2 regions of the Kitasatospora sp. NPDC036755 genome follow, and region 2 is predicted to be linked to the other one. Evidence: riboswitches for the same ligand, from Rfam matches in the RefSeq annotation. Region 2 holds a riboswitch; the other holds the start of a gene.
The links. Region 2 has a riboswitch for glycine ahead of gcvP (aminomethyl-transferring glycine dehydrogenase). Riboswitches for the same ligand answer to the same signal wherever they lie in the genome.
Positions count from the first base shown of each region.

Region 1 (8,278 bases), on a different contig from region 2:
AGCACTCGATGACGTTCACGGCGAGGCCGCCGCGCGAGGTCTCCTTGTACTTGATCTTCATGTCGGCGCCGGTCTCCTTCATCGTCTTGATCGCCTTGTCCAGCGAGACGTGGTGCCGGCCGTCGCCGCGCAGAGCCATCCGGGCCGCGGTGACGGCCTTGACCGAGGCCATGCCGTTGCGCTCGATGCAGGGGATCTGGACCAGGCCGCCGACCGGGTCGCAGGTGAGGCCGAGGTTGTGCTCGATGCCGATCTCGGCGGCGTTCTCGACCTGCTCGGGGGTGCCGCCGAGGACCTCGGCGAGGCCGCCCGCGGCCATCGAGCAGGCGGAGCCGACCTCGCCCTGGCAGCCGACCTCGGCGCCGGAGATGGAGGCGTTCTCCTTGAAGAGCATGCCGATGGCGCCGGCCGCGAGCAGGAAGCGGACGATGCCGTCGTCGTCGGCGCCCGGGATGAAGTTCAGGTAGTAGTGCAGGACGGCCGGGATGATCCCGGCGGCGCCGTTGGTCGGCGCGGTGACGACCCGGCGGCCGGAGGCGTTCTCCTCGTTGACCGCCATCGCGTAGAGGGTCACCCACTCCATCGCGTTGGCCGGCCCGATGCCCTCGGCGCGCAGGGCACGGGCGCCGGACGCGGCCCGGCGGCGGACCTTCAGCCCGCCCGGCAGGATCCCCTCGCGGGACATGCCGGCCCGCACGCACTCCTGCATCACGGACCAGATCTCCAGCAGACCGGTCCGGATCTCCTCCTCGCTGCGCCAGGCCTTCTCGTTCTCCAGCATCAGGCCGGAGATGGACAGCCCGGTCTCCCGGCTGAGCCGCAGCAGCTCGTCACCGGTGCGGAAGGGGTACTTCAGCGCGGTGTCGTCGGGCTTGACCCGGTCCGCGCCGATCGCGTCCTCGTCCACGACGAAGCCGCCGCCGACCGAGTAGTAGGTCTTCTCCAGCAGGGTCGAGCCGTCCGCCGCGTACGCCCACAGGGTCATCCCGTTGGCGTGGTACGGCAGCGAGCGGCGGCGGTGCAGGACCAGCTGGGTGTCCGGGTCGAAGTCGATGCTGTGCTCGCCGAGCAGGTTGATCCGCTTCTCGGCGAGGATCCGCTCGACGTCCTTGTCGGCCTGGTCGACGTCGACGGTGCGGGGCGAGGCGTTCTCCAGGCCCAGCAGGACGGCCTTCGGGGTGCCGTGGCCGTGGCCGGTGGCGCCGAGCGAGCCGTACAGCTCCGCACGCACGCCCGTCACCCCGTCCAGCAGGCCCTCGGTGCGCAGTCGGCGGGCGAACATCCGGGCGGCGCGCATCGGGCCCACGGTGTGGGAGCTCGACGGGCCGATGCCGATGGAGAAGAGGTCGAAGACGCTGATGGCCACGGGGGACGTCCTTGTCTGGTCTCGTGGAAGGACTTGCGGGCAGGGAGGGGCCGACACGGGACGGGGCACCGCGCGCACTGTCCAGTGTGCGCGGTGCCCCGGGGCGCCAGGAACGCCGGAGGGGTGAGGCCGGTCACCCCGCCCGAACGATCACCGGAGTGATCAGAGGTTCGGGTACAGCGGGTACTTCTCGGCCAGGGCGGCGACCCGGGCCTTCAGCGCGGCGGCGACGGTCTCGTCGAAGGCGGGCTTGAGCGCCTCGGCGATGATGTCGGCGACCTCGCTGAAGTCCTCGGCCTGGAAGCCGCGGGTGGCCAGGGCCGGGGTGCCGATGCGCAGGCCCGAGGTGACCATCGGCGGACGCGGGTCGTTCGGGATCGCGTTGCGGTTGACGGTGATGCCGACCTCGTGGAGGCGGTCCTCGGCCTGCTGGCCGTCGAGCTGGCTGTTGCGCAGGTCGACCAGGACCAGGTGGACGTCGGTGCCGCCGGACAGCACGCTGGCGCCGGCCTCGGCCACGTCGGCCTGGAGCAGGCGCTCGGCGAGGATGCGGGCGCCGTCCAGGGTGCGCTGCTGGCGCTCCTTGAACTCCTCCGAGGCCGCGACCTTGAAGGCGACCGCCTTGCCGGCGATCACGTGCTCCAGCGGGCCGCCCTGCTGGCCGGGGAAGACCGCGGAGTTGATCTTCTTGGCGTACTCGGCCTTGGACAGGATGACGCCGCCGCGCGGGCCGCCCAGGGTCTTGTGGGTGGTGGTGGTGACCACGTCCGCGTAGGGGACCGGGTTCGGGTGCAGCCCGGCGGCCACCAGGCCGGCGAAGTGCGCCATGTCCACCATGAGCAGCGCGCCGACCTCGTCGGCGACCCGGCGGAACGCGGCGAAGTCGAGCTGACGCGGGTAGGCCGACCAGCCGGCGATGATCAGCTTCGGCTGGTGCTCCTTGGCGAGGCGCTCGACCTCGGCCATGTCGACCTGGCCGGTCTTCTCGTCCACGTGGTACGCGGCCACGTTGTAGAGCTTGCCGGAGAAGTTGATCTTCATGCCGTGGGTCAGGTGACCGCCGTGGGCCAGGCTCAGGCCCAGGATGGTGTCGCCCGGCTGGATCAGCGCGAACATCGCGGCGGCGTTGGCCTGCGCGCCCGAGTGCGGCTGGACGTTGGCGTGCTCGGCGCCGAACAGGGCCTTGATGCGGTCGATCGCGATCTGCTCGACCACGTCGACGTGCTCGCAGCCGCCGTAGTAGCGGCGGCCGGGGTAGCCCTCCGCGTACTTGTTGGTGAGCACCGAGCCCTGGGCCTCCATGACCGCCACCGGGGCGAAGTTCTCGGAGGCGATCATCTCCAGGGTGGTCTGCTGGCGGTGCAGCTCGGCGTCGACCGCGGCGGCGATCTCCGGGTCGAGGGCGTGCAGGGACTGGTTGAGAACCGTCATGGTGTGGTCTTCCCGGTGGAGGTGGAAAGGGGGCCGCGGCTGGGGCGGGGCGGCCGCCGCGCGGAGGCCGCCCCGGTCAGGTGTCTCAGCCGCCGATGAAGGCGGTGTACTCGTCCGCGCTGAGCAGGGTGTCGGTGGCCTCGACGCGCACCTTGATCAGCCAGGCGTTCCCGAACGGGTCCGCGTTCACGGACGCCGGGTCGTCGACGACGTCCTGGTTGATCTCGACGACCTCGCCGGTCACGGGGGAGAACAGGTCGCTGACCGACTTGGTGGACTCCAGCTCGCCACAGGTCTCCCCGGCGGTCACGGTGTCGCCGACCGCGGGCAGCTGCACGTAGACGATGTCACCGAGCGCGGTGGCGGCGTGCTCGGTGATGCCGATCGTGGAGACACCGTCCTCGGCGGCCGTCAGCCACTCGTGCTCCTTGGTGTACTGCAGGTGCTGGGGGTTGCTCATGGCGTCATTCTCCAGGATGGGAAGCGGGTACGACGAAGCGGGCCGCCGCGCGGACGGCTGCGACGTGCGTGTATGGGAAAACCGGGGCCCTGCGGAGGCTCGGGGCGGTGGGCTCAGCGGGCGCGCTTGTAGAACGGCAGCGCCACGACCTGGACGGGCTCGTGCTTGCCGCGGACGTCCACCGCGACGGTGGTGCCGGGCTCCGCGTGGGCGGCGTCGACGTAGGCCATCGCGATCGGCCGGCCCAGGGTCGGGGACGGCGCGCCGGAGGTGATCCGGCCGATCGGCTCGCCCTCGGTGGAGACCACGGTGTACTCGGCGCGCGGCACCCGCTTGCCGTCGGAGACCAGGCCGACCAGCTTCTTCGGCGGGTTGGTCTCGGCCGCGGCGGCGGCCTGCTCCAGCGCCTTGCGGCCGACGAAGGCGCCCTCGTTGGTGGTCTTGTCGAAGCGCACGACCCGGCCCAGGCCCGCGTCGAACGGGGTCAGGTCGGTGGACAGCTCGTGCCCGTACAGCGGCATGCCGGCCTCCAGGCGCAGCGTGTCGCGGCAGGACAGGCCACAGGGGATCAGGCCCCGGCCCTCGCCGGCGGCGGTCAGCGCCTGCCAGACCGGCTCGGCGTCGACCGGGTGGCAGAAGATCTCGAAGCCGTCCTCGCCGGTGTAGCCGGTGCGGGCGAGCAGCACGTCGCGGCCGGCCACCTTGGCCGGGAGGATCGCGTAGTACTTCAGCCCGGGCAGGTCGGCGTCGGTGGTCCCGGCCAGGATGCCGGTGGCCTCCGGGCCCTGGACGGCGATCAGCGCGTAGGTGTCGCGGTCGTCGGTGACGACGGCGTCGAAGCCCTTGGCACGGGCGATCAGCTCGTCGAGGACCAGCTGGGCGTTGGAGGCGTTGGCGACGACCAGGAAGGCGTCCTCGCGCAGGCGGTAGACGATCAGGTCGTCCAGGATGCCGCCGTCCTCGGCACAGATCATGGTGTAGCGGGCGCGCAGCTCGCCCAGCGCGGAGACGAAGCCGACCAGCGCGTGGTCCAGCATCTCGCCGGCCTGCGGGCCGGTGACGGTGATCTCGCCCATGTGGGAGAGGTCGAACAGGCCGGCCTTGGTGCGGACGGCGAGGTGCTCCTCGCGCTCGCTGCCGTAGCGCAGCGGCATGTCCCAGCCGGCGAAGTCGGTCATGGTCGCGCCGAGGGCGCGGTGCAGCGCGTCGAGCGCGGTCAGGCGGAGGGACGACATGGCCAGGAACTCCTCGGTCGGGGCACTCAGGGGTGCACGCGCCGGACCGGACCCGAAACGGGGCCGACCCTGCGCGCGGGCATGCGGCGGCGTGGGTCTCCCCATCTGTCGTCGAACCTGAGAGCTTCACCGCCCGCCGCCCGCAGCCGTTTCCAGCTTGGGGGACAGCATGGCGGCTTGCACCGTGGGTGGGCGCACGACAGGGCCGGGCGCCGCTTTCCAGATGTGCCTAACCCGTGCGGTAGGGGTGCCTGAGAGATTCCGGGGAGGACTTGCTCCTTCGGCGCCGGCTGTGCCTGAACGGCACTCCGGGCTCTCCCGCGCGGGTTCGAGCGGCCGGTATGGAGTTGGTGGGGCCCGCGGCGCATGCCGTCGGACGGGCACATCATGGCACGTCCCGGAGCGGGAGGGGAGAGGGGACCCGGTCACATCGGCCGGACCCGAACACGAGTCCTGACCCCACACCCCCCTCGCCTCTAGACTGCTGCGCGTCGGCGCAGCAGAGGGCGGCCGACCGGCAGAGGGCGGAATCGGCGGCGCATGGGGTACCCGGTGGAGCAGCAGCAGGGGTGGGGCGGAGCGGACGAGGCGCCGGCGGGCGGCTCGTGGCCGGCCAACGAGCTGGAGCAGGTGCTGACCGCGGCCCTGGGCGATCCGGGCGCGACGGCACGGGTGATCGAGGTGCTGGCCCGCAGTCAGGTCTGGGTACCGCTGCCGGCCGGGGCCGACCCGCAGGGGCAGGCGCTGGACCTGCCGACCGTCGAGCTGGGCGGGGACCCGTACGTGCCGGTGTTCTCCTCCCAGGAGGTGTTCCTCCAGCAGGCGCCGGGGATGGCCTTCGCGATCGCCCCGGTGTGGGAGTTCGCCCGCGGACTGCCGCTGGGCGTGGGCATCGCGGTGAACCCGGACGCGGCGGTGGGCATCCCGGTGCCGCCGCAGGGCGTCGCCGAGCTGCGCCGCGGTCCGCGCGAGGACCGCTGGGAGGCCGCCGGGGACGCCTCGGCACCGACCGGCGGGCGGGTGGCGCTGCGCGAGCCGGTGCCGGGCGAGGACCCGGAGCACTTCCTGGCCGCCTGCCGGGGCGAACTGTCGGCACTGCCCGGGGTGCTGACCGCGCGCAGGGCGCTGGCCAGCATCGAGGGCGAGCCGACCGTGATGTTCGTGGGCGTCCAGTTGGACCCGGCGGCCCCGGCCGACCCGGCCGCGGTGAACGACGCGCTCGGCCGAGCGCTGGGAACCGCGCCGCTGCCCGGCGGCGTCCACCTCGTACTGCTCGACCTCGCCGACGACCCGGTGGTCGAGTGGCTGCTCACCCGGGTACTGCCGTTCTATACGCGGGCCTGAGCGGGTCCGGATCAAAGGCACGTCGCCGTGGCGGTGGCCGGTGCCGCGCCATAGGGTGCGTGCAGACGGCCGACGGGCCGGCGGGTTGAGGGAAAGAGGCGCGGCGAGGTGGGCGCATGAGTGCGGGAACGGGAGCGGGCGGTGTGCCGGGGGCCTGGGGCCAGGCACCGGCCGGGCGCCCGGGAGCTGATCCCGGCGCGTTGGAGCGCGCCCTGCGCGATGTCGCGCCGGAGCGCTACGACGCGTACGAGCGGCTGCTGCACGCGCTGGCGGACGGCCAGGTCTGGATGCTGCTGTGGCACGGCACCCCGGGCAGCCCGGACGCGCAGTACGGGAACATGGAGATCAGCGGCCACGGCTACGCGCCCGCCGTCACCTCGTCCGAACAGCTGACCTCCTCCGGCTGGGCCCGGGCCCACGAGGTCATCTCCGGCCGGGAGATCGCGGCCTCGCTGTACCGCACCCGCTGGGGCCTGTGGCTCAATCCGCACGCGCCCGGCGGCGGCGTCGGGGTGCCCTGGGCCGACCTGCGGCGGATCGCCGCCGGCCTGGACCGGCTGCCGGCGGGCCCGTTGAAGCTGAGCGAGCCGCAGTTGAACGCCCAGCCGTTCTTCGCGCTGCTGGAGCGGCAGGCCGTCGAGGTGCGCGCGGTACGGGCGCTGCGCCGGGCCTGGGTGCAGCCCGCGGTGGGCGAGCCGTACCTGGCCATCGGCCTTGACCTGTACGAGAGTTCGCCGCCGGCCGTGGAGGCGGTGCGGGCGCTGATGCAGCGCGCGATCGCGGTGGCCCCGGAGGGGCTCGCGGTGTCCACGGTGGCGATGTCGGACGAGTACGACCCGGTGGCGCTGTGGATGCGCGCCAACGCCCGGCCGTTCTTCGACCGGGAGGCGGGCCGACCGCCGACGGGCCCCTACCCGCCGGTGCCCCCGCCGCCCTACCCCGGCCAGTCGATGCCGGGCTACGCGTACGGAACCCAGCCGCCGGCGCAGGGCTGGCAGCAGCAACCGCAGCGGCCCTGGCCCGGCTACCCCGGGCGCTGATTGCCAAAACTCATTCCCCGAAGCCGACTTGATTGTCCATCAAGTCGGCTTCGATGCTTTCCGGACGAATTTCCTGAAGTGCGACCCGGTCATCTTGACATGGCAGTTACAGCCATGTGAAGAGGTATATGCCAGAGATCGGGGAGGTGCATGCACACAGATCACAGTTGGGCATCTGTCGGTTGGCAGGGCTGGCGCAAGCCAGTTCGGATGGCAGAGAGTTCTGCGCAACGCACCGCGCGTGCTGGAACCCCACAAAGGTGAGCGCGTACGCCGACAGCCCGTCCACGCGACGCCCATCCCGCGTGGTGGCAGTGCCTGTGCACGACGCACTGCCGTCAACACCCGCTCCTCCTAAGCACTTCCGCACGTCCGCAGCCGCACCGCCGAAGCCGGCGACCGGCACCCGTGGGCCGGCCACCGTCGGCGAGGGGACCAACTGACCATGACCGCATCCGTGACCACCGCCGGGAACGAACCGGAGGCACCCGCCGCCGCCAGCCCGGCCAAGAAGATCGAGGGCCGCTCCCTCGGCCAGATCGCCTGGACCCGCTTCAAGCGGGACAAGGCCGCCGTCGCCGGCGGCATCGTGGTGATCCTGCTGATCCTGCTCGCCGTGCTGGCCAAGCCGATCGAGTCGATGTTCGGGCTCGACCCGGACGCCCTCCACCAGGACCTCCTGGACGCCGACCTCGGTGGCCTGCCGTTCGGCGACTGGGGCGGCATGAGCTGGGACCACCCGCTCGGCATCGACCCGCTCCAGGGCCGTGACCTGCTCACCCGCGTCATCGAGGGCTCCTGGGTCTCCCTGCTGGTCGCCTTCGGCGCGACCCTGCTGTCCAACACCATCGGCACCGTGCTCGGCATCATGGCCGGCTACTACGGCGGCTGGGTGGACACCCTGATCAGCCGGGTGATGGACGTCTTCCTGGCGTTCCCGCTGCTGCTCTTCGCCATCGCGATCTCGACCTCGCTGCAGGGCGGGGCGTTCGGCCTGCACGGGCTGCCGCTGCACATGCTGGTGCTGATCTTCGTGATCGGCTTCTTCAACTGGCCCTACATGGGCCGGATCGTGCGCGGCCAGACCCTCTCGCTGCGCGAGCGGGAGTTCGTCCACGCCGCCCGCAGCCTGGGTGCCCGCGGTCCGTTCATCCTGTTCAAGGAACTGCTGCCCAACCTGGTCGGTCCGATCCTGGTCTACTCGACGCTGCTGATCCCGACCAACATCCTCTTCGAGGCGGGGCTGAGCTTCCTCGGCGTCGGCATCCAGCCGCCCCAGGCCTCCTGGGGCGGGATGCTCCAGGACGCGATCCGGTACTACCAGGTGGACCCCCAGTACATGGTGGTCCCCGGCCTGGCGATCTTCGTGACCGTGCTCGCCTTCAACCTGCTCGGCGACGGC
Region 1 is NZ_JBEZUT010000056.1:4,172-12,449, forward strand. It holds gene AB0E96_RS11475 (L-serine ammonia-lyase) at 1-1,366, opposite strand, end outside; gene glyA (serine hydroxymethyltransferase) at 1,529-2,797, opposite strand; gene gcvH (glycine cleavage system protein GcvH) at 2,883-3,257, opposite strand; gene gcvT (glycine cleavage system aminomethyltransferase GcvT) at 3,371-4,492, opposite strand; glycine riboswitch at 4,722-4,823, opposite strand; gene AB0E96_RS11495 (enhanced serine sensitivity protein SseB C-terminal domain-containing protein) at 5,033-5,836, shown strand; gene AB0E96_RS11500 (enhanced serine sensitivity protein SseB C-terminal domain-containing protein) at 5,953-6,876, shown strand; gene AB0E96_RS11505 (ABC transporter permease) at 7,322-8,278, shown strand, end outside.
Region 1: linked by a shared signal. The riboswitch ahead of gcvT (glycine cleavage system aminomethyltransferase GcvT) and the one ahead of gcvP (aminomethyl-transferring glycine dehydrogenase) in region 2 are both predicted to bind glycine.

Region 2 (8,278 bases):
GCCCCGTCACCGAAGACGCGTCGCCCCTCCACGCCGGTATGACGCACTCGCACGCCGATCTCGCACGGAGAGGCGGACCCCGCCATGACTCTGCAAACCCCCCAGCCCCCGCCGAGCGCCCTGCGCGCGGTCCTGGGCGCGCTCGACTCGGAGACCGCGCTGCGCCAGCCCGCCGCCGCAGCGCTGCGCCGTCCGACCGGCCCCCTGCTCCCCGCCCACCCGCTCGCGGTGCACGTCCTGAACGGCCCTCGCCCCGAGCTCCCGGCCGCCCGCCGCATCGGCTGGCGCTTCCTGATCAAGGACGGCGCGGAGGTGGCCGCCGCCGCCGAGGTCGTGCAGAGCGCCGAGGGCCACAGCTTCTCCCACTTCACCGCCGGCCCCTACCTCGACTCCACCGTCCGGGCGCTGCGCGAGGCCTGGCAGCTCGCCCAGGGCTCCCGGACCCGCCGCCAGCCCCGGCTGCTGACCTTCCCCGGCCAGTACGCCACGGCGCTCTGGCTGCACAGCCCCGACACCGAACCGGACGGCGACCTGCTGATCCCCCTGGCCCCGGCCCCGCTCGGCATCACCGCGCACCGCGCCTGCCCGGCCGCCGAACTGCTGCCGCTGCTCGCCCGCGCCCCGCTCGCCAGGCCGCTGCTGCTCGGCTCCGCCTGACGGACGACGAGCCGATCGGCGACGCGATCCGCGATCCGCGATCCGTTCGGCTCTCCGATCGGCGCCCCCTCGGGCCGCCGGGCCCACCCGCCCGGCGGCCCCCACCCGCGATCGCACACCCGCCCCGAAGCTCCGCGCCCGCGCCCGGGCCCCATCCGACCCGAGACCACCCGTCCGGGCCATCCGGCATGGTCCGAACGGGCCATCTCATGGCTGACCCACCGGTGTGCCATTTCCCGCCGGCCCCACCTGAACGGGTGATCTCTACCCGGGAGTTGTGGCGCATGTCACGAAATCCCTGCGCGCGGGTCCCGCGATGCCGACACTGGGAACCAGCGTGGAAGGACCACCTGTCCTACCCACTTGAGCGCCGGTCCACACTTGGCCGGCGCGCGGACAGGATCCGACCACCGCGGCGGCTCCGGACGGCACGACCTCCGGAGACCGCACCACGGGGAGGATCGCAGAGCGAAGCGAGGGTACGCGTATGTGCCAGCACCGTCCTGAGTGCCCGTCGGCCGAGTCCGAGGACCGCGAGGCGGCCGTGTCGGTGGCCCGCCACCCGGAGCAGGGCTGGAGCCTGCTCTGCAACGGCGTGGTCCTGTTCGAGGACACCGGAGAACTGCTGCCCGACGGCCGGGTGATCGCCCCGCGCCGCCCCGTCGCCCACGCGGCCTGACCACCCGGTCCGACCGTACGGCGGGGGCGGCCGCCGACTCCACCGGCACGAGGGACAGGGCCCCGGCGGAAGCTCCGCCGGGGCCCTGTCGTTACCTGCCGGACCTCCTGGGTCCGGTCCGGTCAGACGCCGTACTCGTCCAGCGGCGGGCAGGAGCAGACCAGGTTGCGGTCGCCGTAGGCGCCGTCGATCCGGCTGACCGGCGGCCAGTACTTGTCCGCCGGGTTCACGCCCGCCGGGAAGACCGCCTCCTGCCGCGAGTAGCCGTGCGCCCAGTCGCCGGCCAGCGTGGCGGCGGTGTGCGGGGCGTTGCGCAGCGGGTTGTCGTCGGCCGCCCACTCGCCCGAGCCGACCTTGTCGATCTCGGCACGGATGGTGATCATCGCCTCGCAGAAGCGGTCGATCTCGTACAGGTCCTCGGACTCGGTCGGCTCGATCATCAGCGTGCCGGCCACCGGGAAGGACATCGTCGGCGCGTGGAACCCGTAGTCGATCAGGCGCTTGGCGATGTCGTCCACCGTCACGCCCGTCTCCTTGGTCAGCGGACGCAGGTCGATGATGCACTCGTGCGCGACCAGGCCGCCCGGGCCGGTGTAGAGCACCGGGAAGTGCGGCGCCAGGCGCTTGGCGATGTAGTTGGCGTTCAGCACGGCGACCTGGGTCGCGTGCTTGAGGCCCTCGCCGCCCATCAGCCGGACGTACGCCCAGGAGATCGGCAGGATGGCCGCCGAGCCCCACGGCGCGGCCGAGATCGGGCCGACGCCGGTGGCCGGGCCGGCCTCCGACTGCAGCGGGTGGTTCGGCAGGTACGGCGCCAGGTGGGCGCGCACCGCCACCGGGCCGACGCCCGGGCCGCCGCCGCCGTGCGGGATGCAGAAGGTCTTGTGCAGGTTCAGGTGCGAGACGTCCGCGCCGAACTTGCCCGGCTTGGCGAGGCCGACCAGGGCGTTCAGGTTGGCGCCGTCCACGTAGACCTGGCCGCCGGCCTCGTGCACCAGGGCGCAGATGTCGGTGATCTGGGTCTCGTACACGCCGTGGGTGGACGGGTAGGTGACCATCAGCACGGCGAGGTTGTCGCGGTGCTGCTCGATCTTGGCCTTCAGGTCCTCGACGTCCACGTCACCGTCGACCAGGGTCTTCACCACGACCACGCGCATGCCGGCCATCACGGCGGAGGCCGCGTTGGTGCCGTGCGCCGAGGACGGGATCAGGCAGACGTCGCGCTGGGTGTCGCCGTTGGCGTGGTGGTAGGCGCGCACGGCCAGCAGGCCGGCCAGCTCGCCCTGCGAGCCCGCGTTCGGCTGGATCGACACGGCGTCGTAGCCGGTCACCTCGACGAGCTGCTGCTCCAGCTGGCGGATCAGGGTCAGGTAGCCCTGGGCCTGGTCGATCGGCGCGAAGGGGTGCAGCTGGCCGAACTCGGGCCAGGTCACCGCCTCCATCTCGGTGGTCGCGTTGAGCTTCATGGTGCAGGAGCCCAGCGGGATCATGCCGCGGTCCAGCGCGTAGTCCCGGTCCGACAGGCGGCGCAGGTAGCGCAGCATGGCGGTCTCGGAGCGGTGGCTGTGGAAGACCGGGTGGGTCAGGTACTCGTCCTCGCGCAGCAGCGCGGCGGGCAGCGTCTCGGCGGCCTCGGCGACCTCGACGGCGGGGACGCCGAACGCGGCCCACACACCGGCCAGGTGCTCGCGGGTGGTGGTCTCGTCGGTGGAGACGGAGATCCGGTCGGCGCCGTCCTGGTGGACGTTGATGCCGTTGGCGCGGGCGGCGGCGGCGATCTCGGCGGCGCGGCCCGGGACGACGGCGGTGACGGTGTCGAAGAACTCGCCGTGCAGCAGCTCGACGCCGCCGGCCCGCAGGCCCTCGGCGAGGGCGGCGGCGTAGCGGTGGGTGCGGCGGGCGATGTCGGCCAGGCCGTCCGGACCGTGGTACACGGCGTACATCGAGGCCATGACGGCGAGCAGCACCTGCGCGGTGCAGATGTTGCTGGTGGCCTTCTCGCGGCGGATGTGCTGCTCGCGGGTCTGCAGCGCCAGGCGGTAGGCGCGGTTGCCGTCGACGTCGACGGAGACGCCGACCAGGCGGCCGGGCAGCGAGCGGGCGTACTCGGCGCGCACCGACAGGTAGCCGGCGTGCGGGCCGCCGAAGCCCATCGGCACGCCGAAGCGCTGCGAGGTGCCGCAGGCGATGTCGGCGCCCAGCGAGCCCGGGGACTTGAGCAGGGTCAGCGCGAGCAGGTCGGCGGCGACGGCGACGATCGCGCCCAGGCCGTGCGCCTGCTCGATCACCGGGGCGAGGTCGCGGACCACGCCGGTGGCGCCGGGGTACTGGAGCAGCACGCCGAAGACGCCGCGCTCGGCGATCTCGGCCGGGATGCCCTCGGAGAGGTCGGCGACGACGACCTCGACACCGGTCGGCACGGCGCGGGTGTTGATCACCGCGACGGTCTGCGGCAGGGTCTCGGCGTCGACCAGGAAGACGCCGCCCTTGACCTTGGTGACGCGGCGGGCGAGGGCCATCGCCTCGGCGGCCGCGGTGCCCTCGTCCAGCAGCGAGGAGCCGGAGGTCGGCAGGCCGGTCAGGTCGGAGACCAGGGTCTGGAAGTTGAGCAGCGCCTCCAGGCGGCCCTGCGAGATCTCCGGCTGGTACGGGGTGTAGGCGGTGTACCAGGCCGGGTTCTCCATGACGTTGCGCAGGATCACCGGCGGGGTGAAGGTGCCGTAGTAGCCCAGGCCGATCATCGGCTGGAGCACCTGGTTGCGGCCGGCCAGCTCGCGCAGCTCGGCGAGGACCTGGGCCTCGGTCCGGCCGGCGGGCAGGTCCAGGGCGGTGATGGAACGGATCGCCTCGGGCACCGCGGTGGCGGCGAGCTCGTCCAGCGAGCCGTAGCCGACGGACGCCAGCATCTTCTCCTGGGCGGCGGCGTCGGGGCCGATGTGGCGGTTCTCGAAGGGGCTGGCCAGCTCAAGCTCGGTGAGGGTCGAGGCGCCGGTGGGGCGTCCCGCGTTCGGCTGGGCGTTCATGGTGGTCGAGGCCTCCTGGTCACGGACCGGCGGGGGTACGCACGCCGGCCGGCCTCGCCGCTGCGAGCAGCGGACAAGCCTGGGCGGGCGGACCCGACAGGCCTCCCCCTCTGTCATCGGGACCTGAGAGCTTCACCCGCACGGGGCGCTGTGGGCGCTCCGCCGGCTTGCACCGTCGGTGAGGGTGGTGATCGCCGGCTTCCGTGCCGACGCTCCTGCCCTGCTTTCCAGAGTGACCTACCCCACACGGTACGGATGCCTGAGAGATTCCGGGGAGGAGTTGCTCCTTCGGCGCTCCGACCAGCGGCTTTCGTGATCGGAGACTCTCCCGAGCGGGCTCTGCGGTCGCCGCCCAGGGTACCAGCGGGAGGCCCCCCGATCACGGCTGCGTCAGGTCGTTCGAGGTCTACGCGCGTCCCCCGGAGGGCGCAGCTCGCACCCCGTACGGCGCACCCTGGTCGCGCCTGTCCGATTAGTGGCTTTTGGTATGAAATTGTGGGCGGAAGGGCGCTCCGGCCGCCCTCCTGCAGGAGTTCCGCAGGCTCAGTGCACGGGAGGAAAGAGTGCAGACCGAAATCGACCCCCGGGACCTCATCGGTCACAAGGCCGTCGACCGCAACGGAGACAAGATCGGCACGGTCGACGAGGTCTACCTGGACGACGCCACCGGGCGCCCCGAGTGGGCGGCGGTCCGGACCGGCATCTTCGGCCGGGACGCCTTCGTCCCGCTGACCACGAGCGAGTTCTCCGGCGACGAGCTCCGGGTGCCGTACGACAAGTCACTGGTGAAGGAGTCACCGGACTTCGGCGTCGGCCAGCACCTCTCCCCCGCCCAGGAACTCCAGCTGTACCGCTACTACGGGCTCGACACCCCGATGGACAGCCGCCCGAACGGCGAGAACGGGAGCCGGCCCAAGCAGCCCGACCTCGACTTCGGCACCACGGCGGCGGCCGCCGCCGCGACCGGCGCGGCGGCCCCGGCGAAGTCGCTCACCTTCCACACCCCGGAGCGCTCCCCCGAGCCCGCCACGGCCCGGACGCCCGCCACGGCAGCGCCCGCCGCCGCCGTGGCGGGCGCCGACACCACCAGGACCGCCCCGGAGCCCGAGGTCCGGACCGTCTCCGCCCCCGCCGCCACCGCACCCCCGGCGGCCGCGCCCGCCTCGGCCGACTCCTCCGCGCTCACCACCCACGCGCCCACCGCCGAACCGAAGGCGCAGTCGCAGCCCGCCCCCGCCCCCATCCCGACGGCGGCCACCACGACCGCCACGAGCGCCGCGAGCGCCGGCGCCGCACCGGCCGCCCCCAACAGCCCGGTCGAGATCACCTGCCGCGAGGAGCGGCTGGAGATCACCACCGAGTGGCACACCCTCGGCACCGCGAAGCTGCGCAAGTACGTGACGACCGAACAGGTCGAGCGCCGCGTGCCGGTGATCCGCGAGCGCGTCCGGGTCGAGCGCACGCCGGTCAGCGAGGCCGAGCGCGCCGCGCTCACCGAGAAGGACATCGCCGAGGCCGTCGAGGAGGTCACCCTCCGTGAAGAGCGCGCGGTGACCCGCAAGTACCTGGCCCCCGTCGAGCGGGTGCGTCTGGTCGTCGAGCGGTACACGACCGAGGAGGTGATCCGGGAGGAGATCCGCCGGGAGCACGTCGAGGTCCACGACACCACCGGCACCCAGAACCCGGCCCCCCTGGCGCCCGCCGCCTCGCCGTCCACCTCGCCCCCCGAGACGCCCCGCCCGGCCGCACTGCGGCCGCTCGCCTGACAGCACCCCCGGCACGAGGGCCCCGGACAGCCGTCCGGGGCCCTCGTCGCACGCCCGGGCGCCGCTTGTCGCGTACCCGACCCTTCGTCTTTGCCAAAGCTTAACCACTCGATATTTGACACTCTGAAGTATCCCCTGCAAAGTTACTTCAGTTCATTCACTATGTACGAGAGGAAGCAACCGTGAGTGAGGCACCACAGCCCACCACCGCGGCCGAGAAGCAGAGCAGCGCCCGGGTCCTGCCGGCCCTCATCCTGGCGATGCTGTCGTTCAGCGTGGTGCAGACCGCGGTCGTCCCGATCCTGCCCTCGCTGGCCAGGGAACTGAACGTCTCCGCCTCCAGCATCACCTGGCTGATGACCGCCAACCTGCTCTCCGCGGCCGTGCTGACTCCTCTCCTGGGCCGCTTCGGCGACCTCCGGGGCCGCAAGCCGATGCTGCTGATCTCGCTGGCCGGCCTGGTCGCCGGTTCGGCGCTGGCGGTCAGCACCCACTCCTTCACCTGGCTGGTCGTCGCCCGGGTCCTCCAGGGCGCCGGCGGTGGCGTCCTGCCGCTGGCGATCAGCATCGTCCGCGACGAGCTGCCCAAGCAGAAGGTGACCGGCGGCGTCGCCGCCATCAGCGCCTCGATGGGCGTCGGCTCCGGCCTCGGCCTGGTCGCCACCGGCCTCCTGCTGGAGCACTGGAACTACAAGTCCATCTTCTGGATGGGCCTGGTCTTCGGCCTGATCGCGGTCGCCCTGGTCGCCTTCCGCGTCCCCACCGACCCGGTCACCGACAAGGAGGGCGGCGCCGACCCGCTGGGCGCCATCGCCCTCGCCGGCTGGCTCTCCGCGCTGCTGGTCGCGGTCAGCCAGGGCAACCACTGGGGCTGGACCTCCAACAAGACGCTCGGCCTGTTCGCCGTCGCCGCCGTGGTCGCCCTGGTCTGGGGGATCATCGAGACCAAGGTCGCGCACCCGCTCGTGGACATGAAGATGATGGCCCGTCCGGCCGTCGCCTTCACCAACGTGGCCGGCCTGCTCATCGGCTTCGGCATGTACGGCTCCTTCATGGTCATCAGCAACTTCGCCCAGACCCCGGAGAAGCTGACCCACTACGGCTTCACCGCCACCGTGCTGCACGCCGGCATCATGCTGCTGCCGTCCGCCATCGGCTCGATGGTCGCCGCCCCGGTCGGCGCCCTGCTGATCGCCCGTCGCGGCCCGCGCCTGCCGCTGGTCCTCGGTGGCGTCCTCGGCGCCGTCGCGATGGCCTACCTGGCCGTCCGCCACGGGCACGAGGCCGACATCTACACCGCCTCGGCGATCTTCGGTCTCGGCGTCGGCCTCGCCTTCGCCGCGATGCCCGCCTACATCAACGGCGCCGTCCCGGCCGAGCAGAGCGGCATCGCCAACGGCATGAACTCCGTGCTGCGCACCGTGGGCGGCGCGATCGGCACCGCCGTGATGGCCGCCATCCTGACCGGCGACACCATGAAGCTGCCGCCGCAGATCCCGCTCTCCCTGCCCACCCTGGACGCCTACAAGCACGCGTTCTGGACCGCGGCCGTCGTCTGCGTCGTCGCCGGCGTCGTCCCGTTCCTGATCCGCGGCGGTACGGCGGCCGCCACCGCGACCGTCGTCGGCGGTTCGGCCCAGCAGGACTCCAGCCCCGAGCTGGTCAAGACCGACGCCTGACGAGGCGTCCGGCCCCCGCGCTCAGGGACAGGGCGCGGGGCCCCGGGTCCCCGTACGTCGCGAGGGCATCACGACCGTACGGGACCCGGCACGGTGATCGGCCCCACCCGGTACTCCCCCACCGGGTGGGGCCGCTTCGCGTTTCAGGCCCCCGTGTCCGATCCGCCACCCCCGTCCGATCCGCCGCCCTCGCTCCCGCCCCCGTGCTCGCTCCCGTCCTCGACCCGGCGCAGCGGCAGCGGCCGGGTCGGTTCCAGCGCCGGGTCGTCCACCGCGAAGGTCCGCACCCGCCCCGGCCCGCTCCACGGCGTCTCGAACCGCACGGTGACCCTCCCGACGCCACTGCCCTGCACCCAGCCCGGCCCGAACTCCTCGTGCCGGACGTCCTGCCCGGGCATCCACCGCCGCACCACGACGGCCTCCGGCTCCTCCTCGACCGGCTCGGCCTCGGCCGCCGCCTCCGCGTGCTCCGCG
Region 2 is NZ_JBEZUT010000071.1:11,735-20,012, reverse strand. It holds gene AB0E96_RS13620 (hypothetical protein) at 85-657, shown strand; gene AB0E96_RS13615 (DUF5999 family protein) at 1,145-1,336, shown strand; gene gcvP (aminomethyl-transferring glycine dehydrogenase) at 1,459-4,359, opposite strand; glycine riboswitch at 4,597-4,700, opposite strand; gene AB0E96_RS13605 (PRC and DUF2382 domain-containing protein) at 4,923-6,125, shown strand; gene AB0E96_RS13600 (MFS transporter) at 6,308-7,804, shown strand; gene AB0E96_RS13595 (DNA polymerase IV) at 7,948-8,278, opposite strand, start outside.